DNA from 4 places in the Cobetia sp. Ld8 genome. Region 4 is predicted to be linked to each of the others. Evidence: predicted binding sites of a transcription regulator. Region 4 holds the regulator's gene; each other region holds the start of a gene.

Region 1 (5,368 bases), on a different contig from region 4:
GGCCGCGAACAGCCCCGCGCCGCCCAGCACCAGCCATGTCTCGTTGCCATCCCACACGGGCGCCACGGTATTCATCATCACATCGCGGTCCACCTTTTCCTCCACCCACGGGAAGAGAATGCCGATGCCCAGATCAAAGCCGTCCATGATCACGTACATCATCAGGCCGAACAGGATGATGCCCGCCCAGATGACAGAAAGGTCGATACCCATAGCGTTCATCGCTCCGGTCAGTGAGTGGTGCCGTCGAGAGATTCCTCGATGGCCGACAGTGGGCGGGAAGGTGTGCGCGGCTTGCCGGGGCCGCCGCTGGGGGCGTGGCTGTCATCAACCTCAGGCCCTTTCTTGATCAGCTTGAAGATGTAGTTGATCCCCGTGCCGAAGACGATGAAGTAGACCGTGACAAAGGCTGTCAGGCTGATGCTGAGGTGAACGGCGCTGTGGGCAGAGACGGCATCTTCCGTTCTCATCAAGCCGTAGATCACCCACGGCTGGCGGCCGACTTCGGTGGTGAACCAGCCCGCGAGTATCGCGATCAGACCGGCCGGCCCCATGGCGACGGCCAGCCTCAGCCAGCGCCGCGAGGTGAAGAGCCTGCCCTTGCGAGCCAGATAGACACCGGAGAGGCCGAGCAGAATCATCGCAAGACCCAGGCCGACCATCAGACGGAAGCTCCAGAACACGACGGTCGAATTGGGGCGGTCCGCGGCGGGGAAGTCCTTGAGCGCCGGTACCTGCTTGTCGATGTCATGCATCAACAGCAGGCTGCCGAGAGCCGGAATCTCGAGCGCGAAGCGCGTCTCTTCGCGTTGCATGTCGGGCACACCGAACAGGATCAACGGCGTCGGTTCCCCATGGCTGTTGTCCCAATGGCCTTCGATGGCCGCGATCTTGGCCGGTTGGTGCTTGAGCGTATTCAGGCCATGCATGTCGCCGACGAAGGCCTGCAGCGGGGCGGTCACCATCAACATCAGCACCGCCATGACCAGCATCTTGCGCACTTCCGGGGTGTCGCGTTTCTTGAGCAGCAACCAGGCGGCGGAGGCAGCGACGAACAGCGAGGTGCTCAGGAAGGAGGCCAGTGCCATGTGGGCCAGGCGATAGGGGAAGGAGGGGTTGAAGACGATCGCGAACCAGTCGACCGGCACGACGATGCCATCGATGACCTCATGCCCCTGAGGGGTCTGCATCCAGCTGTTGGAGGACAGGATCCAGAACATCGAGACCAGGGTGCCGAGCGCGACCATGCAGGTCGAGAAGAAGTGCAGGCCGCGGCCGACGCGATTCCAGCCAAACAGCATCACGCCGAGGAAGCCGGCTTCGAGGAAGAAGGCGGTCAGTACTTCATAGGTCAGCAGTGGTCCGGTCACGCTGCCGGCAAAGGCCGAGAAACCGCTCCAATGCGTGCCGAACTGGTAGGCCATGACCAGCCCTGACACCACGCCCATCGCGAAGTTGACCGCGAATATCTTCGACCAGAAATGATAGAGGTTGCGGTAGACCTGTGTGCCTGTCTTCAACCACATGCCTTCCAGCACCGCCAGATAGCTGGCGAGGCCAATGGTGATGGCCGGGAAGATGATGTGAAACGAGATGGTGAAGGCGAACTGTATCCTGGCCAGGTCGATGGCCTCGGTGCCGAACATGGCAATGTCTCCTGAGTAGGCGGCAAGGGGGACGGCCCTGCCTGAATCTTCGCCGCTACTCTAGGGAGCCACCGGAAGCCATAACAGGCTCAGTTGTGCGAGAAAAAACCATATCAGTTGCGAGCTGAATCTTGGTCAGTCGTTAAATGCCCGTGAGCCAGTCAGCCGGCAAGCCAAGTGGTATGGCGAGAAGCCAGCAAGGCGAGCCGAGCAGGGGGGCGCACTCTGATTCACGTCAGCACCATGACGGGATCAGGTGCTTGTCGTATCGCCCTTGGCGGCAGGCCCCGCCATGGCGGGCTCTGGCGCTTCCTTAAGGGGCACGCGTGCGACATCTGGTTATGCAATCAAGATGCGCAACAAGCTGCGACATCCAGGCGTGGCAAGCGGCTGTCGCGCGAGTGACATGCGCCGCAAAAGGGCTGTTTTCGCCCCCGCGGATAACGCGTGAAGACTGTGTGGCAAGGCGGCCGCAAGGGCTGCGGCATTTGCGCGCACATACTCAAGGCGCATCTCGCATCTCGCATCTCGTCTGAGCGGTCCGTGTTTCAGGCTGCCTTGAGCAATTCACCCAATGTCTGCATGGCGCGCTCTGACGCCGCATCCCACGGGTGGCCGTAGCTCAAGCGAATGCAATGCTTGAAGCCCTGGGTGGCAGAGAAGATGGGCCCCGGTGCCAGGCTGATGCCGTGGGCCAGCGCCTGCTGAAACAGGGCCAGCGAGTCGATGTGCTCGGGAAGCTCGCACCACAGGAAGTAGCCCCCGTGGGGATGGGTAACGCGGGTGTCTGCGGGGAAGTAGCGATCAATGGCTGCCAGCATGGCCGTCTGCTGGGTCTCGAGCGCCAGACGTAGCTTGCGCAGGTGGCGGTCGTAGCCGCCGTGCTGAAGGTAGTCGGCCAGGGCCACCTGGGCAGGCAGCGATGGCGAGATGGTCGTCATCAGCTTGAGGCGCGAAATCTCCCGGGTATGCCGCCCCGCGGATATCCAGCCCACCCGATAGCCCGGTGCCAGGCACTTGGAGAATGACCCGCAGTGCATTACCAGACCCTCGACATCCAGCGCCTTGACGGGCTGCGGGGGCGACACCTCGGCACGTTGATCGAAATACAGCTCCGCGTAGACATCATCTTCCAGCATCGGCAACTGATGACGGCAGAGCAGCGCATACAGTTGGGCCTTGCGCGCATCGCTCAGGCTGGCCCCCAGCGGATTCTGCAGATGGCTCATGAACCAGCAGGCCTTGATGGGCAGCGTCTCCAGACGATTCTCGAGCACTTCGAGATCAATCCCGTCGCGCGGGTGTACCGGAATTTCCACCGCGCGCAGCTTGAGCCGCTCAAGCACCTGAAGCGTGGCATAGAAGGCCGGCGCCTCGATGGCGACAAGGTCCCCGAGCTGGGTGACACATTGCAGGCCGAGGTTGAGCGCCTCCATGGCGCCATTGGTGATCACCAGCTCCTCCGTCGGCAGCTGCATGCCGTTGACCATGTAGCGCTGAGCGATCTGTCGGCACAGGTCAGGATGGCCAGTGGTCATGTCGGAGATCACGGCATGCGATGACAGCTGGCGCAGCCCGCGCGTCATGCTGGTCGCAAGCCGCGCGAGCGGGAAGAGCTCCGGGCTCGGGAAGGCAGAGCCGAAGGGGACGGTCTCGTTGTCGCGCAGTGAGCCCAGCACCGAGAACACCAGCTCACTGACGGCGACATCGGAAGGGGCTTGCTGCTGCAGGGCGACATGCGGCTCATCGAGTATCCGCGAGGCATTGTCACGCACGAAATACCCCGAGCGCGGCCGCGCACTGATCAGGCCCTGATTCTCCAGCAGGTAATACGCCTGAAAGACGGTAGAGGGGCTGATGCCATGCGCCTTGCTGGCCTGACGCACCGACGGCACGCGCTCACCCGGCGCGAGAATGCCGGTACGAATCAGGTTGGATATCTCGGCGGCAAAGCGTTCATAACGCTTCATGGGGGATTTCCTGACGGGGTGGAAGAGTGAAAGGGAGAGGGCAAGAGCAAGAGAGAGCAAGAGAGAGGGCAAGGATACCGCAGTGTCGATAGGCCGTGACCTATGGGGCGTCGTAGTGGATGCACCAATCTCACCAGCCTCCATCGCTTTCGTTCGGACTGATGGGGGCTCTGTCGGCGGTGAGCGCCACGCCCTGCACCACGCACAGCGCCACGCCCTGCGCTCTTCTCACCTGTCTGGTGCAAGGCAGGGCGAGGGTCGGTGATGGGTGCGTCATTCTGGTGCAGTGCTGCGCTTGAGCAATGTCGCTGTGCTCTCATCATGTCTCCAGCGTCTCTTCATCCTTTCTCGGTCTTTCCACTGTTTTTGCCCAGTCTTTCTCCCTGTCTTTGTGCCCGCCTCTCTGCCCGTCTCTCTTCTATCTCACCGCTGGCGCATTCTTGTCTGGCCGTTGGCCGGCGGCGTCAGTGTGTGGCTGGCACATCGATTGCACTACCTCAGCCGGGACAACAAGTACAACAAGACACGAGGGAATGTCGTGAACAAGAAAATCGCTGCCGCAATGCTATCCGCCTGTGTCGGTTTCTCGCTGGCCAATGTCGCCCAGGCAGAAGAGGGGCCGATCAAGGTCGGCATCCTGCATTCACTGTCCGGCACCATGGCGATCAGTGAATCGACACTGAAAGACACCATGCTGATGCTGATCGAGAAGCAGAACGAGCAGGGCGGGCTGCTGGGACGCAAGCTGGAGCCTGTCGTGGTCGACCCGGCCTCCAACTGGCCGCTGTTCGCCGAGAAGGCGCGTGAGCTGCTGGCGCAGGACAAGGTCGACGTGATCTTCGGCAGCTGGACGTCCGTCTCGCGCAAGTCGGTGCTGCCGGTGGTCGAGGAGCTCAACGGCCTGCTGTTCTATCCGGTGCAGTATGAGGGCGAGGAGTCCTCGGAGAACGTCTTCTACACCGGAGCGGCGCCCAATCAGCAGGCGATTCCGGCAGTGGATTACCTGATGAACGACGTGGGCGTGGAGCGCTGGGTGCTGGCGGGCACGGATTATGTCTATCCGCGTACCACCAACAAGATCCTGGCCGCCTACCTCAAGTCGAAGGGCGTGGCGGACGCGGATGTGATGGTCAATTACACCCCCTTCGGCCATTCCAACTGGCAGTCCATCGTCTCGGACATCAAGTCCTTCGGCAGTGCCGGCAAGAAGACGGCCGTGGTGTCCACCATCAATGGCGATGCCAACGTGCCGTTCTATCGTGAGCTGGCCAACCAGGGCATCAATGCCGAGGACATCCCGGTGGTGGCCTTCTCGGTGGGCGAACAGGAGCTCTCGGGCATCGATACCGCGCCGCTGGTCGGCCACCTGGCCGCCTGGAACTACTTCATGAGCGTGGACAGCGACACCAACTACGACTTCATCGATGAGTGGATCGATTACACCGGCAAGGAAGATGCGGTCACCAACGACCCGATGGAAGCCCACTACATCGGCTTCAACATGTGGATGGAAGCCGCGCGCAAGGCCGGCAGCGTCGAGGTCGATGCGGTCAAGGACGCCATCATCGGTGTCTCGGTGCCCAACCTGACCGGCGGCTACGCCACCATGATGCCCAACCATCACATCACCAAGCCGGTGCTGATCGGCGAGATCCAGGACAACGGCCAGTTCTCCGTCGTCTGGCAGACCCCGTCCACCGTGGCCGGCGATGCCTGGTCTGACTATCTGGAAGGCTCCAAGGACCTGATCAG
Region 2 (5,368 bases), 250 kb from region 4:
CCGTTACTTCGCCGGTTGCCTGCGCTCCCAGGAAGGCACCGCGGCGGATATCGATGCCAATACCGTCTCCTATCACTTCCATGAGCCGCTGGGTGTGGTCGGGCAGATCATCCCGTGGAACTTCCCGATCCTGATGGCAGCCTGGAAGCTCGGCCCGGCGCTGGCGGCCGGCAACTGCGTGGTGCTCAAGCCGGCGGAACAGACCCCGGCCTCGATTCTGGTGCTCGCGGAGCTGATCAATGACCTGCTGCCGGCGGGCGTGCTCAACATCGTCAACGGCTACGGGGCCGAGGCCGGTCAGGCGCTGGCCACCAGCAAGCGCATCGCCAAGATCGCCTTCACCGGCTCCACTCCCGTGGGCTCGCACATTCTCAAGTGCGCCGCCGACAGCATCATCCCCTCTACGGTGGAGCTGGGCGGCAAGTCGCCCAACATCTACTTCGCCGACATCATGAATGCCGAACCCGAGTTCATCGACAAGGCCGCCGAAGGCCTGGTGCTGGCGTTCTTCAATCAGGGCGAGGTATGCACCTGCCCGTCACGCGCCCTGATCCAGGAAAGTATCTACGACGACTTCATGGCCCGGGTGATGGAGCGCGTGAAGACCATCAAGCGCGGCAACCCGCTGGACACCGACGTACAGGTCGGCGCCCAGGCTTCCCGCGAGCAGTTCGACAAGATCATGTCCTACATGGATGTCGCCCGCGAGGAAGGCGCCGAGGTGCTCACCGGCGGCGGCAGCGAGCAGCTGGAGAACGAGCTGGCCAACGGCTATTACATCCAGCCGACCCTGCTCAAGGGCAACAACTCGATGCGTGTCTTCCAGGAGGAGATCTTCGGGCCGGTGGTGGCCGTCACCACCTTCCGTGACGAGGCCGAGGCGCTGGCCATCGCCAATGACACCGAATTCGGTCTCGGCGCCGGTGTCTGGAGCCGCGACATGAACGTCGCCTTCCGCATGGGTCGTGGCATCCAGGCCGGTCGCGTGTGGACCAACTGCTACCACCAGTATCCCGCCCATGCCGCCTTCGGTGGCTACAAGAAATCCGGTGTCGGTCGCGAGACCCACAAGATGGCACTGGAGCACTACCAGCAGACCAAGAACCTGCTGGTCAGCTACGACATCAATCCGCTCGGCTTCTTCTAGGCCTGTCTGGCAGCGCCACCGCGACTGGTGGTGCTGCACGCCTCCCGCGATTCTTGCTTGAGAAAATGACATCGATGCCCGCGCCAGATCCGATTGCTTGATCTGGCGCAGGGCAGGGAGCGCTGCGTCTGGTTTCAATGGAGAGGCAAGCTTTGCACTGGCTCGGGCGCTGGAAAAACGCTGGCATGGGCGCTGGCCTGGGTGCTGGAAAAAACGCTGGCATGGGCGCTGGCGCATGCAGGCGCAAGCCCACACTCACCGGCGCAACTCTCCGCTGCAACTCTGCTGGTTCGTCTGTCTTGAATGTCCGTCTTTCTTGAATGTTCGTCAGTCTTCAATGGATGAGGAGTACGTCATGGATAACAGCATGAAAGCCGCCGTGGTACGTGAATTCGGTGCACCGCTGGTGATCGAGGAGGTCGCGGTGCCGCGACCGGGGCGTGGCGAAATTCTGGTCGATGTCGCCGCCTCCGGGGTCTGTCATACCGACCTGCACGCCGCGCATGGCGACTGGCCGGTGAAACCCAATCCGCCGTTCATTCCCGGCCATGAAGGCGTCGGCACCATCGCGGCGGTGGGCGAGGGTGTCACCCACGTCAAGGAAGGCGACCGTGTCGGGGTGCCCTGGCTCTACTCGGCCTGCGGCCACTGCGAGCATTGCCTGGGCGGCTGGGAGACGCTGTGCGAGAGCCAGCAGAATACCGGCTACTCGGTGAATGGCGGCTTTGCCCAGTTCACGCTGGCGGATGCAGGCTACGTCGGCCGCCTGCCGGACAGCGTGGGCTTCGTGGAGATCGCGCCGGTGCTGTGCGCCGGGGTCACGGTCTACAAGGGCCTCAAGATGACCGACACCCGCCCCGGCCAGTGGGTGGTGATCTCGGGCATCGGCGGGCTGGGACACATGGCGGTGCAGTATGCACGCGCCATGGGCCTGAACGTGGCGGCGGTGGATGTGGATGATGCCAAGCTGGAACTGGCCCGCCGTCTGGGCGCGACCGTGACCGTCAATGCCATGAAGGAAGACCCGGCGAGCGTCATCAAGCGCGACATCGGCGGCGCGCATGGGGCGCTGGTGACGGCGGTGTCGCCCAAGGCCTTCGATCAGGCCCAGAACATGCTGCGCCGTGGCGGCACCCTGGTGCTAAACGGCCTGCCGCCGGGCGACTTCCCGCTGCCGATCTTCTCCACCGTGCTCAATGGCATCACGGTGCGTGGCTCCATCGTCGGCACGCGTCAGGACCTGCAGGAGGCGCTGGACTTCGCCGCGGAAGGCAAGGTCGCTGCCACCGTGCAGACCGGCAGGCTCGAGGATATCAACGACATCTTCGGACGCATGATCGACGGCAAGATCGAGGGGCGTATCGTGCTCGACATGAAGGCCTGAGGCGTTCGTTGGCCTGAATCCTCACCACCGATGACAGGTCTGCTGGAAACGGCAGGCTGCCAGACACGACAACGCCAGCCCTCGGGCTGGCGTTGTCGTGTCTGGCATGGCCGTGTGCGTTGACTCTCACGCGGGCACTGCAAAGAGCTCTCCATGACGAGCTCGGGCTTCTGCTTACACCGTGCCGAATTTCTCGTTCTCGCCCATGTCCGGGGTGTGGTCCTTGTCGAGGTTGGCACGCGCCACCTCGTAGAGCTGATAGGCCTTGCTCTCCTTGGCCTTCCAGTGCTCACCGGATTGCACCGAGATCTCCAGCAGGGTGACGTCGGGGTCATCCTTGCCTTCCGGGAACCAGGCGGCCACGAACGGGTTCCAGAACTTGTCGATCAGGCCCTGATCGCGGTGCAGATTGGCATGACCGCTCAGCGACACGTAGACGCCATCATCCTGATCGGAAAAGCTCAGGCAGACCTCGCTGTCCTTCCTGGCCTCGAACACCTTCTCGGCGCTGGCGCGGGTGAAGAACCACAGGGTGCCGTCGTAGTCATCCTGCACCAGATGCATCGGGCGGGCGTGGGGCACGCCATCGCCTTGCGTCACCAACATGCCGACCTTCACATCCTTGATCAGCTTCCAGATCTTCTGCTTGTGCTCCGGGCTCGACATCGTGTGTCACTCCTTTGCGTCATGCGAATGAAAATCCGGCTGGCTAGCCGTTGCACAAGACCTTGGAGCGACAGCCCACAACTTCAAGGGATGATGGTGAAGCTTTCGCTTGATGAGTCAGATCTTGTTTAGTCAGAGCTTGATGAGTCAGCGCTTGATCAATCGGTGCTTGATTCAGGCGCCGAGGCGACTCACTGCGCTGCCGGTGCCTGCCAGGCGTCGCTGCCCCACAGCGGCACGCTGCTCAGTGCATGCTTGAAGCTGCCGCTGGTTTCCTTGGTGCTGTAGGCGATATAGAGCAGGCTCTGGGAGTCGCGATCCAGAATGCGGCGAATCTTGAGGCTCTTGAGCAGCACGCTCTTGGATTTGCGATAGACCTCCTCGCCACTCTTGGAGGTGTCGATGTCGGCGATCATCTCCGCCGTGATCGGGCCGGTCTGGCGGCAGGCGATGCTCATGTCGGAGGGATCGGAGAAGTCGAGGTCCGCCTCGATGTTGCTCAGGTGGCAGGTCACGCCCGGCACCTTGGGGTCGATCAGGCTCTCGATCTTGATGTCCTTGGTGGTGAACAGGCCCAGCGAGACATCCCCGACCTCGTTGTCATCACAGCCGGCCAACAGCAGGCCTGAGGCGATCACACCCAGCAGGGCAGCACGAGAGGGAAGGCGGCGCAGTCGCGTCATGGGGGCATCCTTGAGTCAGTGGTGTCAGGCGATGATAGCGTGTCAGACCCGCGGTGGGCGTCAACCATTGTCCTGGTCTCAATGCTTGCCGCGGGCTCAATGCTTGCCGCGGTCTCACTCGCTGGCGAAGGCAGCGAGATTCAGCGTATGCGAGTTGCCCAGCCACATCACGCCCTGGGTGTGATCGAAGAGGTCATCGCCGGTGCCGGCGTGCACGAAGATGTCCAGCGAGCCACGGTTGAGTGCCAGCCACGGGATGATGCGCCCGAATTCCTCAGGCAGGAAGGACAGCTGACAGCTCCACAGCGGGTGCGGGCCGACCGGCTGCTGGTGGAAGCGCCCGACGCGCAGCGTGAAGCGCTGCTCGGCCTGAGCCGCCAGTTCGCGAGCGGCGGCCAGGCTCTGCTCATCGGTGTAATAGAGATGGGCGTGGTAGTAGCTGATGTGGTGTGTCATGGCATTGTCTCGATCGTTCTCAAGGGGGCTTCCAGCGCTCGGACTCAAGGGCCGTGGCGGGAGTTTTCAATGGCTGGCGGCAGTGGCCGTCAGGGCGTGATGGGCCTTGCGGTTCTCAGCCCCAGGCCTTGTAGATCAGCTGCACACCCACCAGCGCCATCGCGATGATGATCAGGCGGAAGAACAACTTCTCGTTGACGCGGGATTGCAGCCACAGGCCGCTTCTGACCCCCGCCCAGGCCACCGGCACCAGCAGCAGCGAGGTGGAGAGGCTGGTGAGGTTGATCTCGCCCAGCGCCACGTAGGGGCCCAGCTTCATCAGGTTCATGCCAGCGAAGATGATCACCGTGGTGGCGATGAAGGTCTCCTTGGGGTGCTGGCGCGGAATCATGTACAGGTTGTAGGGCGGGGCGCCGGCGTGGGCGAAGAAGCTGGTGAAGCCGGCGGTGGCCCCGGCAGGAATGGCCAGCCAGCGGGGCAGCGGTTTCCTGGCAGTGGGCTTGAACAGCATATAGGCGGCGAACAGCAGCGAGATGACGCCCAGCAGGCCGCGAATCATGTTCTCGTCCAGCTCATCGAACAGCACCACGCCCACCGCGATGCCGATGGCGGCGCTGGGCAGGATGATGCGCACCTCCGACCACAGCTGCTTGCCCCACCAGGCGCGGGAGCTCAGGAAGTCCATCACCAGCAACAGCGGCAGCAGGATACCGGCGGCTTCCAGCGGCCCGATGGCCAGCGCCATCAGCGGCACCGAGAGCGAGCCGAAGCCTCCGGCGAAGCCGCCCTTGGAGATGCCGGTCAGGTAGGTCGAGAAGACGATCGCGCTCCAGGCCAGCGCAGAGTAATCGGGCAGTGTCAGCAGGGCATCGAGAAGATCGGTCACGGGCATCTCATGTCGAGAGGGCGGGCAAGGTGAGTCGTGAAGGCCCATTGTTGAACAATTCTGCCCGCGCTTCATCCCGACACGCTGCAATGAAGTCTTTCCCTTGGCGCACCAATGCGCTAAAAGGCGCATGTCGCACAGTGTTT
Region 3 (5,368 bases), 960 kb from region 4:
GGTGGGGCGGTCATCGTGGCGGCATTGGTGATCAATCAGGTGTGGGCGCGCCGCCGCGAGCAGGCGCTGCGCATGGCCTGAAAGTCTGTGCCATAAGCAAATCCAGACATCGCACCTCAATCAGCCCTCGCCCTGTGCGAGGGCTTTTTGCAGGTGAGCGGTGAGGCGCGCCAGTATGTCCTGCTGGCGGGGGGCCGTGTCAGAGGGCCGTGCAGCGTTCTGCGTCACTTCCTCGCCGAGCTGGGCCGCATTCAGGCGCAGGCCGGACTGTTCGGCATTGAACAGGCTGCCGGGCAGGGTAGCGATGCCTGCATTCAGCAGCTCCTGATGCAATTGCTCAAGCTGGTGCGCCTCAAGGCTGGGCAGGCCACACCATTGCAGATAGCCGCCGCTCGGTGGCGGCAGCCAGACGCTGTCACCCAGCGCCGCGCTCAGGTGCGCACGCAGACGCTCCAGGCGGCGCGCATAGCAGCGTCGCATGCGCTGTACGTGGCGGCCGTAATCCCCGCTGGTGATCAGTTCGCTCAGGGCAGCATGCATCCATGGCATGTCGCCCATGCCATTGGCCCAGCGCGCCCGAATCATCGCCTGCAGCCCCAGTGGTGACTCCTGCTCGGGCCGTGACAGCCACAGCCAGCCGCAGCGGGTGCGGGGGTCCAGCGTCTTGGAAAATGATCCGAGACTGATCAGCGCAGGCATCGGCCTGTCGGCATGGCGGTGGGCGAGGTCGGCCAGCCACGGATGGCGGGTATCGAAGCTCAGCTCGGCAAAGGTGGTGTTCTCGACCAGCAGGATGGCGTGGCGTGCCGCCAGTGCCAACAGGCGGTGGCGATCTGGCGTGCTCAGCTGTCCGCCCAGGGGATTGTGGCCATCCGCGGTCACGATCAGGGCATCCAGCGTCAGGGTGGGCGTCTTGTCATCATGACGTTCGAGCAGTCGCTCGAGCGCCGCGACATCCAGTCCCTGGTGCGCGCGGGCAGGGATGGCGATCGCCTGATGGCCCTGGGCTTCGATGGCGGCCACGATGCCGAAATAGCCCGGCGCTTCGACGCCGACCCGGCAGCGGCCCTTGGCGGCCCGCAGCTGGCCGAGCAGCAGTGACATGCCATGCTGCGCCCCCTGACTGATCAACAGGGCGTCGCTGTCACAGGGATGACCGTGGTGGCTGAGGTGCTGGGCGATGGCAGTGCGCAGCGCGCTTGAGCCCGGCGGCAGGGCATAGGCGCTGGGATGCTGGGCATGCGCCCCGAGCTGAGTGCGCGCCAGACGATACAGGCGACGCACGGCGGGGGCGTCCAGCTCCGGGTGAGCGGCACCCAACGGCGCCAGGCGCGGATCACTGGCATTCGCCATCGCCTGCCAGGCCGGGTCACTGATGGTGAGTGTGGTGATGGCGCGCGGTCTGTGATGTGACTCCCGCTGCCCGTGTTGCGTCTCGCCGGGGTGGCGAGATGAAGCCGGCCTGGTCTGTGAGCTGGCATTCAGGTCATTCGTATCGTGAGCAGCCTGCGTCGCTGGCGCGACCCGATAGCCGGCACGCGGTTCGGCGATGATCAGGCCCGCCGCTTCCAGCTCGCCATAGGCACGAATCACGCTGTTGAGGCCGAGCCCCGACTGCGCCGCCTGCCGCCTGAGCGAAGGCAGGCGCTGTCCTGCGCTCAGTTTGCCCGTCGCCATCTGGGCCTTGAGTCGCTCGACCAACTGCTGATAGCGCGGCAGCGTCGCGGCTGTGGCGCCTGAGCTGGTGGTTGAGTTGATGGCGGGGCCGGCAAGCGAAGGGCGGCTGGCGGACGAAGCGTGCTCGGCGGATGACATGCCTGTCTGTACCCCTTGAATTGGTGATTATCTGTATCTTGTGCCCCCTTGAGGGTTCGCGGCAAGCTGAAGGCTCATGTCGTGGTCCCGTCGGTGCACGTCCTGCACCTGCCTATGGGCCGACCGCTTGTCATTTCTCTCGCTGGAGTCTGCGTGATGTGGATGCCACTTTGCTTCGTGTTTCTGTTCGCCAGCGGCTTCATCGCCGCGCGCTTCGGTACCCTGGACGCTGAGCCCTTCACCTTGCTGCTGGTGCGCAGCCTGCTGGTGCTGCCGGTGCTGGGGTTGATTCTGTGGCTGCGCCGCAAGCCGCGTCAGTGGGGCCGGCGCAACGACCGTCTGGCGCAGATGGGCATTGGCATGCTGTTGCATGGCGCCTATCTGGGCGGCGTGTTCGCGGCGGTCAAGGCGGGGCTGCCGGCGGGCCTGACGGCGCTGCTGGTCAGCCTGCATCCACTGGTGACGGCGGCCTTGTCACTGCCGTTGTTCGGCGTGCGGCTGGGGGCCAAGCAGTGGGCGGGGCTTGGCTGTGGCGCCATTGGCGTCAGTCTGGTGCTGGGGGCAGGGCTTGCCAAGGACGGCGCGGGCACCCTGGAGTGGCCGCTGATCGGGCTCGTCTGGTGCCTGGTGGCGCTGATCGGCGTGTCCAGCTCGACACTGTGGCAGAAGCGGGTCTCCGGGCGCATGGGGCTGGTCGAGGGGCTGATGTTCCAGTATCTCGGTGCGGGCGCGGTGTTCGTCGTCGCCGCGACCAGTGTCGGCAGCTTTGCCTTTGACCCCACGCCGCGTCTGCTGCTGACCATGGCCTGGCTGGTAATCGCCATCTCGGTCGGTGCCATCTGGCTGCTGATGCTGATGCTGGAGCGGGGCGAGGCCCATCAGGTCGCGCGCACCTTCTTCCTGGTGCCGCCGTGTGCCGCGCTGATGGCATGGTGGCTGTTCGACGAGCAGTGGACCGCGCTGATGGTGGCGGGCGCCGCACTGGTGGTGCTGGGACTGGTACTGGACCGCCCGCGTCCGGGCAAGGTGAGCAAGGCGCCGGCGGAGGACGCCACGCCGCCTTCGCCTTCAACTCCCTCAACGCCCTCAGCGCCCTCAACCTCAACAGCTTCAGCAACTTCCAAGGCTTCGGCAACGACGAACAGTGGGCAAGCCGCCTCGCGCTGAGGCGTGCCGAGCGCACAACTCACAACGCACAGCGCACACAGTACCAAGCGCAACGCCCCGCCGGCCCGAGATGGGTTGGCGGGGCGTTGTCGTTTCTGGCCAGTCAGAAGCGCTAGCCAGGAAGTGGCTGATCAGAAGCGGTAGCTGATCCCGGCCATGGTCACGATGGGGTCGATCTCGACCTTGTCGTTGATGCTGCCCGCTACGGTGACATCGGAATCGATATCCAGATACCAGGCGGCGACGTTGGCCGCCCAGTGCTCGTTGATCACCAGATCGACGCCGATCTGTGCGGCCGCGCCCCAGCTGTCATCCATCTCGAGCTTGGTGCCATCGTCGAGGGTTTCGTCGGAGAAGTGGGTGTAATTGACGCCTGCGCCGATGTACGGCTGGATGCGCGATTCACGTCCGCCAAGCGGGTAGTACTGCAGTGTCAGGGTCGGCGGCAGGTGATCGACGGAACCGGCTTTCTGACCATTGAGCGAGATGTCGTGGTCGAAGTCCTGCGCCGCCAGCAGCTCGATACCGAAGGTGTCGGTGAAGCGATAACCGAGAGTGAAGGCAAAGGCGCTGTCATCATCGACATCCACGTCGGCGCCGATGGCATCGATGCGACCGTTGTCACTCTTCGGCGAGACCTTGGCAACACCCGCTCGCGTCCAGAACTGCCCGGCGCCGTAGTTGAGAGAGCTGAGAGAGTTGCGAGAGCTGTGAGAGCTGGCATTCAGCGAGTCGGCGGCCATGGCCGGTGCGGCGCCGAGAGTCGCGAGGCTGGTGAGGCCTGCCAGTGCCAGAAGCTGCCACGGGCGTGCTGCAGAGCGCGGGCTACGCGAAGTCAGGTGCGCGGGGAGGGAGGCTGAGCGAGTGACGACGTCGGACATGATGGCTCCTGAAGGATGGCGGGAAACAATGCCCCCATTCTAGGTAGCCGAATTTCGAGAAATTTGATCTGGGGCAAGAGTTTACGGGCGTTCTTGCTTGGTCAGGGACGTGGTTGATCCAGGTCAATTTCTGCGCCGCGCCGGCGAAGATCGGCCATGTAGCCGTTGGCTGCCCACAACGAAAACGCCGCAGACCCGAAGGTCTGCGGCGTTTGTGTGTGATGCCCATCTGGCGCCTGGACGGCTCGGCGTTGCCGAGCTCCATCACTGACGTTTTCATGACGCGGCATCACACGGCTTGCCAGGTACTCGCTGGAGGCATGTTCACGCCTCGTGCAAGGACTTAGAAGCGGTAGGTGACACCGGCACCGACAGTGACCGGGTCCAGCTCGGTGTCGTTCACGTCCTGACCGGCGATCTTGGTATCGGCCTTGACGTCGGCGTAACGAGCGAAGCCGTTGACGGCCCAGGCTTCGGTGATCTTGAGGTCCACACCCAGCTCGGCAGCGGCGCCGTAGCTGTCATCGATGTCCATGCTCTGGCCACCGGCAGACTCACCGGAGAAGTGGGTGTAGTTCAGGCCGACACCAGCGTACGGCTGGACGCGGGCTTCAGTACCGCCCAGCGGGTAGTACTGCAGCATCAGGTTGATCGGCATCTGATCGAAACCACCGGCGCTGTTTTTCCAGTCAGTGCTGAATTCTTCAGTGGACTGCAGGGCGATGGCCAGGTTGTCGTGGAACATGTAGCCCACTGAACCGGCGAAGCCAGACTCGTCCTTGGCGATCAGACCGTTGCCGTTGTTGCTCTTGCCGTCTACCTTGGCAACGCCACCGCGCAGGAAGGTATCACCCTTGCCATATGCCATGGCGGATTGTGCGCCCATAGCCATGGTGCCGGCGATAACAGTAGCGGTCAGGATCTTGATAGCTTTCATGTGTAATTCTCCTTGAAGCTTGGCTTCGTAAGCTGCCTGTCAGCAGTGCCTCGCTACCCTACGGCTTGGGCCGTGTGCTCTGCGTGGCTGCGTCGATCAGGGGACGCTGCAAACTATAAAAAACAGCGTTCTGTTTGGCAAGCATTTTTTTAGAACGTTGTTTGAAAACTTATTAGGCGTCCTGTTAGCGGATGTTATCGATTATTTCAGGGAAGTTTAATGTCTCATGAGTGAGACTTGCAATGACGCATTTGAGCGACACCCCCATTCATCCTCGCGCAAGGTGACCAAGACCTTGGTCGCATACCGTGCGCGAGGTTAGTGTTTACTACGCCAAAGGCCGTCACCGGCCTCTGCAGGCTCAGCGACGCTTGCGTGCGGCGCGTGCTTCCAGCTCTTTCAGCCACTGACTGACCTCGGCGCTCTGCGCATCCGCATCGCGATAGACGGCAAGAAATTGTCGCCATTCATCGTGCTGCCAGCCCTTCAGGCGGCGCCACAGCACGTAGAGATCGCGCAGGCACTCGTGGCGGCGCAGCACGAAGCGGCGCGTCTTCTCGAGGTCGAT
Region 4 (5,368 bases):
GGCGACCACGCTGCTTCAAGGCAGCATGTGGCATGTGCTGGCAGATGACGGCAGGCCGCTATACACCTTGAGCGAGGTGCTGGAAGCGGCCCGCATGCCGATGATGATCTCGCTGGGCGGGCTCGCCTGCTGGGCGCTCGGCTTGCTGCTGATGCTCCTCAACGTGACGCGCACCCTGGCTGATCAAAAGAGCGAACGCCAAGCCGCTCACGAGCGCCAGCGCCTGAGCTCCGGCTCGCACAAGGCATCATCAGAGTCTGCCACGCCCTCTACTACGCCCCCTGCCACATCCTCGGGAGGGCACTACGCATGAGACATGTCCTGCTCGAACGTCACGCCGGCCTGATGACGGCACTATGCCTGCTCACCATGAGCCTCGGCGCCCTCGCCCAGCTGGTGCCGCTCGGGGCTCACCCCAGTCTCGCCAGCGCACCCGAAGACCTCAAACCGCTGAGCGCCCTGGCGCTGGAGGGCCAGCGCATCTACCAACGCGAGGGCTGTCAGCAATGCCACACACGCATGGTGCGCGATCTACCGGGCGATACGGCGCGCCACGGCGATGCGACGATCGCCCGGGAGCGCTACTACGACCGCCCTTCGCTGTGGGGCGTCGAGCGCTGGGGGACGGATTTGAGCCAGCTGCCTGCGCAGCATGACGATGCCTGGCAGCGTCTGCATCTGAATGACCCGCGCAGTCAGGTGCCGGACTCAGCGATGCCCGCCTACCCGTGGCTGTTCGAGCGGGCGTTGAGCGGCGAAGGCATCGCGGCCCGCATGCGAGCCCTGCAAGGCTTGGGCGTACCCTACGCGGAAGACGAAATTCTCGCCGCCCCCAATGACGTGCGTGGCACTGCCGAAATCACGGCTCTGCTCGCCTACCTGCAGCAGGCCGCCCCCGCGAGCGACATCGCCAGCCGTGGCCCATGACAGGACACCGCTCAGGAGACACGACATGAATCTGCTGGAGACAACTGGACTCCCCTTGTTCTGGAATCTCTGGGTGCTGGCCCTCACGCTGGGCAGCCTGGTGCTGTTCGCCATGCTGGCACTGGGCAGCCTTTCGCGCGCTGCAAGTGCTGACAGCGACGAGCGCGAAGGCGATGGCCCCATGCAAGAACATCGCATCAATGGCGTACGTCAGCCTGACACACCAGCGCCACGTGCCTGGGGCATACTGGCACTGGCGACGCTGGCCGCCGCACTGATCCTGCTGCTCGGCGCAGCTGGCTGAGGCAGGTCGTCGCGGTATGGTCACGCAGGGCCAACCAGGCCTAAAGTTCACACACCTTGCAACGCCCATGGGTTGGGCAGGATAATGAATTAATAAAATCTAATATTATGGCGCCACGAAATTGCACTGCATTAGCCGATGAGCGCTCAGACTCTGGCCGCTCGAATCACATCGGCTGAGCAGGGTAGCGGCGGGCGACAAGGCCCCGCCCCACCATTCGTTGCGCCCGAAAGACCCCTCCGCTGCCCTGCCCCAGGGGTAGCGGTGACATTCCTCAGGAGAGTCACCATGACGGCCAATGCACAGGCATCACACCGCTTGCGCGCCCATGAAGCCCGCTGCCAGACCTGTTCGCTGAGTTCACTGTGCCTGCCACTGGCACTGAACATGGAAGATATCGACCAGTTTGACGCCATCATCCGCCGTCGCGCGCCACTCAGAAAAGGGGAAGTGCTCTTCACCCAGGGCGATGCCTTCGATTGCGTCTTCACGGTGCGCTCCGGAAGTCTCAAGCAGATCACCAATGAAAACAGCGGCATGGAGCAGCTGACCGGCTTCTACCTGCCCAGCGAGCTGGCCGGGCTGGATGCCATCGACAGCAATTGCTATCCCGGCACCGCGGTGGCGCTGGAGACCACCACCGTCTGCGAGATTCCCTTCGACCGCCTCAATGCGCTCTCGGAGCAGATGCCGGAGCTGAGAACCCAGCTGTTCAAGAGCCTGAGCAAGGAGTTGCACGAAGATCGCCGCATGATGATGCTGCTGTCGCGCAAGACAGCCGATGAGCGGCTGGCGAGCTTCCTGGTCAACCTGTCACAGCGCTTCCGTCGTCGTGGCTATTCGCCGTACAGCTTCCGCCTCTCGATGGCACGCGCCGATATCGGCAACTATCTGGGGCTGGCCGTCGAAACCATCAGCCGTATCCTGACCCGCTTCCAGACCCAGGGGCTGGTCGACATTCGTGCCCGCGAGGTGCATATCCTGCATCTGGATGGCCTGATCGAACTGGCCGAAGGCGAGTGTCAGGGCGGTCGCTGATGACGCCTGCTGACAGCACATCACGCTGAGCGATACTGCGCTGATCCGCCGCCAGGGCGCCATGTCGGCACCACACAAGACAGAAGCCCGCCACGCAATTTGCGTGGCGGGCTTCTTCTTTCTGTCAGGCCAGTCGTCATGACAGTCCTGACAACCCTGACAGTCTTGGCAGCCCAGACAGTCATGACAATAGGCCTTGTCTCGGCCTTCGCTGGCGATCAGCGGTTCTCGAGGCGGTTATAGTCCAGCAGGCCCGCTTCGACAGGGCGATCAGCATAGTTGGTGCGCAGCACGCTGTCGGAGAACTCCCAGAAGCGCGGATCAGTCCGGCGCACCCCGATATCGGCCTGCAGGGCGCGATAGTCCTCTTCGGTCTCGAGTGCCGCCACCCGCTCTGCCAGCCCCGTCAGGGTGTCAGGCGTCAGACGCCAGAAGGCATTCGGGTAATCGCCCGCCACGCCCCGCAAGACATCGAGAGTGTCTTCCTCAGGACGGCGATTTTTCTCCTCATCGAACAGGCTGGTGATGTTGGCGTGGGCGGAATTGCGCAGCACGCTGTAAAGGCGCGGCGAGTCATCAGTGCCATCCTCCAGCGCGACGATCGTCACCTCAGGCATCAGGCTGGCCGAGACTCCCTGCACCGCAGCGAGGGCCTGCAGCTCATGTCGCACGTGCTCGTCCTCGACATTGCTCAGGCTGCGCTCATGGCCGAGTTCTGGCGCGAGGCGCTCCTGCATGCGCCGCATCAGCCCAAGGCGCGCCTGGTCCGGTGATGACAGCTCCTGCGGTGTCCAGACGATGCCACTGGGCGCATCGAACTGCGGCGGCTTCTTGAACAGCAGCTCGCCAAGGCCGGGGCTGACGTCGCGATACCAGCTGTCGTGCACCGCCTGGCGCTCGCCTGCCGGCAACAGCACCAGCAGGTTGTTCTCGCCTTCCATGCGCAGGAAGTCCATGTACAGACGGGTGACCAGCTGATGGCCGAGATTGCCATAGACATCGAAGCCGGCGACCAGCAGGTAGTGGATGCGCTCCAGCATCGGGTAATCGATGATCCAGCCCGTCTTGGGCACGCCACCGACCAGCCCCTTCATCACCGCCGCATTGTCGAAGTGGCGATAGATGGTCAGGGCCGCGTTGGGGTTGCGCCCCTGGCCGGGGCCCTCAGCCCAGCCGCTGCCGTCCCACAGCACTCGCTCATCCAGGCGCAGATCGCCATCGAGATAGGCCTGGGACATCAGGCGCTGCTTGGCCTTGAGATAGGCGGTCTGCTTGCTCTCGAACTTGACCCAGGAGCTGATCGGCAACGCATTGCTGCTCTGCTCGGCGGGCAGGCTGAGATTCTTTCCTTCCTCGGCCAGGGTGCGTTCCACTTCCGGGTGGCTGAACATCTTCGGGTCAGTGAAACCGACCCAGAAGTGATCATTGATCACATCCACCGCGACCTGCCCGCGACAGACCGGCCCCTTGATGAAGCCCATGATGGTGTTCTGCGACTCATCCAGCATGAAGCGATAGCGTGACTCGGCCGGAATGGCCTCGAAGGTCAGGAAAGGATTCGAGGCCGTCTTGAGGTCGTAATCCGGCAGGTAATCCACCGGGTAATCCGGTGTCAGGAACAGCGCCTGCCAGCGCTTGAAGCGAGCATCATTGAGCGCATAGGGCAGATGATTCTTGGCCAGGATCGTCGCGCGCTCCTGCCACAGACGGTAATAGACCCGCGGGCGCCTGGCCTCATCATGAGGCATGCTCGCGCGCTCATCGGCGGTGTAGGAGGCATAGGGGGCATCGTAGGGGCGGCGCGTGGAGATGCGATTGATCGGCTCGCCCGGCGGGGTGCTGGAACGCACCAGTTTGAAGAAGATCGGCCGTCCATCCGCGCCCTTGATGTCCGGGAAATACACATGGCTCAGGAAGAGATGCTCGTAGATATAGCGATTCATCAGGCGCTGCTTGAGGCTGTCGCCATTGAAGAAGCGCTCGGCCTGCTCGATATGCGGCATCAGCGCCTGGGGCAGCGGTGCCGGGCCCGTCATCGCGCCACCCTTGGCCAGCCAGTTCACCAGCGTGCGGTGCTCTTCATCGCTGACCTGTGGCAGGGCGTAGGGCATGCCCCAGTCAGGATGGTCTTCGGTGAACTTGTCGTAGCCCTCGACGGGGGCACACACCTGACTGCGATTGAGCGACAGGTCGAAGCGGTCTTCCGGCAGCAGGCCATCTTCCGTCACCGGCAGCGGCGCCTTGCGCTTCTGGCTGAGCGCACGGAACAGCACACTGCCCTCCAGATTGGCGGCCGGAGAGTCGAAGCGCTCATTGAGCACCGGCGAGAAGTCCATGTTGCGCCACTGCTCGGTGGTGTCCGCGTCCTCGAACATGCGCGTCAGATTGGCCGCCAGCAAGCGCGTTCCATCGTAGACCGGCGCCGGATTCATGCCGCGATCGATCCCGGCGGCCGATGACATCTTGAGCTGACAGGGAGCGTCGTAGCAGCCATGACAGACCACGCAGCGCGTCTCGATCACCGGTTTGACCTCATCCTCCCACTGACGCCCGGCAAGACTGTCGTGTGACACCACCCGCTCACGCGGTGACGCGGGGCCGAAACGCTCATCGAGCTGATGCATCGCGACGGCACTGCAGCCCCCCAACAGTAGAACGAGCACGATGCTCCAGCGCCAGCGCGGTATGCGCCATAGGCGTCGAAGAAGGTCCGGCATGGGGAGCTCCAGCAAGAGGAAGGGATATCGGCAATCAAATACATGATTGCGAAAGCCTACCATAAGCAGGCTCACGAATTCGGCAAGGCTGCACTTCCAAGCATAGTGAACAATGATGTCAGATTTTTTTGTCTCTTCCGCATCCAATCTTGTTTTGGCGGCGTATGACTTCATGACCCGTCTAGACGAGCTGTCTGACGCAAGCGGGTGCCACGATGTTCCTGATCCATAATTCAAAAAATACGGGCCCTGCCCGATAGGAAGCCATCATGACCATGAAGAAGACCGTTACTGCTGCCACCTTCGCCGCCGCTGCCGCCGCACTGTTCTCCACGGCCGCCCTGACCTCGTTGCCGGTGCACGCCGGTGACAATGCCGTGAA

What was found. The regulator FNR, encoded in region 4, switches genes on or off when oxygen is low (the NO sensors DNR and NnrR bind a similar motif). The targets are predictions, from matches to a motif close to TTGATNTANATCAA.
Region 1: a site for FNR is predicted at 1,872-1,885, ahead of ACJJV2_RS05945 (cytochrome ubiquinol oxidase subunit I). Genes of this name have one in related genera too.
Region 2: a site for FNR is predicted at 1,245-1,258, ahead of adhP (alcohol dehydrogenase AdhP). Genes of this name have one in related genera too.
Region 3: a site for FNR is predicted at 3,977-3,990, ahead of ACJJV2_RS11600 (OmpW/AlkL family protein). Genes of this name have one in related genera too.

The regions. Positions count from the first base shown of each region.
Region 1 is NZ_JBISHF010000007.1:222,469-227,836, forward strand. It holds gene cydB (cytochrome d ubiquinol oxidase subunit II) at 1-213, opposite strand, end outside; gene ACJJV2_RS05945 (cytochrome ubiquinol oxidase subunit I) at 231-1,646, opposite strand; gene ACJJV2_RS05950 (PLP-dependent aminotransferase family protein) at 2,195-3,616, opposite strand; gene urtA (urea ABC transporter substrate-binding protein) at 4,179-5,368, shown strand, end outside.
Region 2 is NZ_JBISHF010000008.1:867,683-873,050, reverse strand. It holds gene ACJJV2_RS14650 (aldehyde dehydrogenase family protein) at 1-1,147, shown strand, start outside; gene adhP (alcohol dehydrogenase AdhP) at 1,503-2,531, shown strand; gene ACJJV2_RS14640 (pyridoxamine 5'-phosphate oxidase family protein) at 2,706-3,197, opposite strand; gene ACJJV2_RS14635 (CreA family protein) at 3,389-3,880, opposite strand; gene ACJJV2_RS14630 (DOPA 4,5-dioxygenase family protein) at 3,995-4,336, opposite strand; gene ACJJV2_RS14625 (sulfite exporter TauE/SafE family protein) at 4,452-5,222, opposite strand.
Region 3 is NZ_JBISHF010000008.1:152,546-157,913, reverse strand. It holds gene ACJJV2_RS11615 (DMT family transporter) at 1-81, shown strand, start outside; gene ACJJV2_RS11610 (PLP-dependent aminotransferase family protein) at 121-1,815, opposite strand; gene ACJJV2_RS11605 (DMT family transporter) at 1,972-2,982, shown strand; gene ACJJV2_RS11600 (OmpW/AlkL family protein) at 3,114-3,863, opposite strand; gene ACJJV2_RS11595 (OmpW family outer membrane protein) at 4,207-4,800, opposite strand; gene ACJJV2_RS11590 (lipopolysaccharide kinase InaA family protein) at 5,162-5,368, opposite strand, start outside.
Region 4 is NZ_JBISHF010000008.1:1,114,833-1,120,200, forward strand. It holds gene ACJJV2_RS15605 (cbb3-type cytochrome c oxidase subunit I) at 1-313, shown strand, start outside; gene ACJJV2_RS15610 (cbb3-type cytochrome c oxidase subunit II) at 310-927, shown strand; gene ACJJV2_RS15615 (hypothetical protein) at 953-1,231, shown strand; gene fnr (fumarate/nitrate reduction transcriptional regulator Fnr) at 1,520-2,269, shown strand; gene ACJJV2_RS15625 (fatty acid cis/trans isomerase) at 2,488-4,986, opposite strand; gene ACJJV2_RS15630 (hypothetical protein) at 5,256-5,368, shown strand, end outside.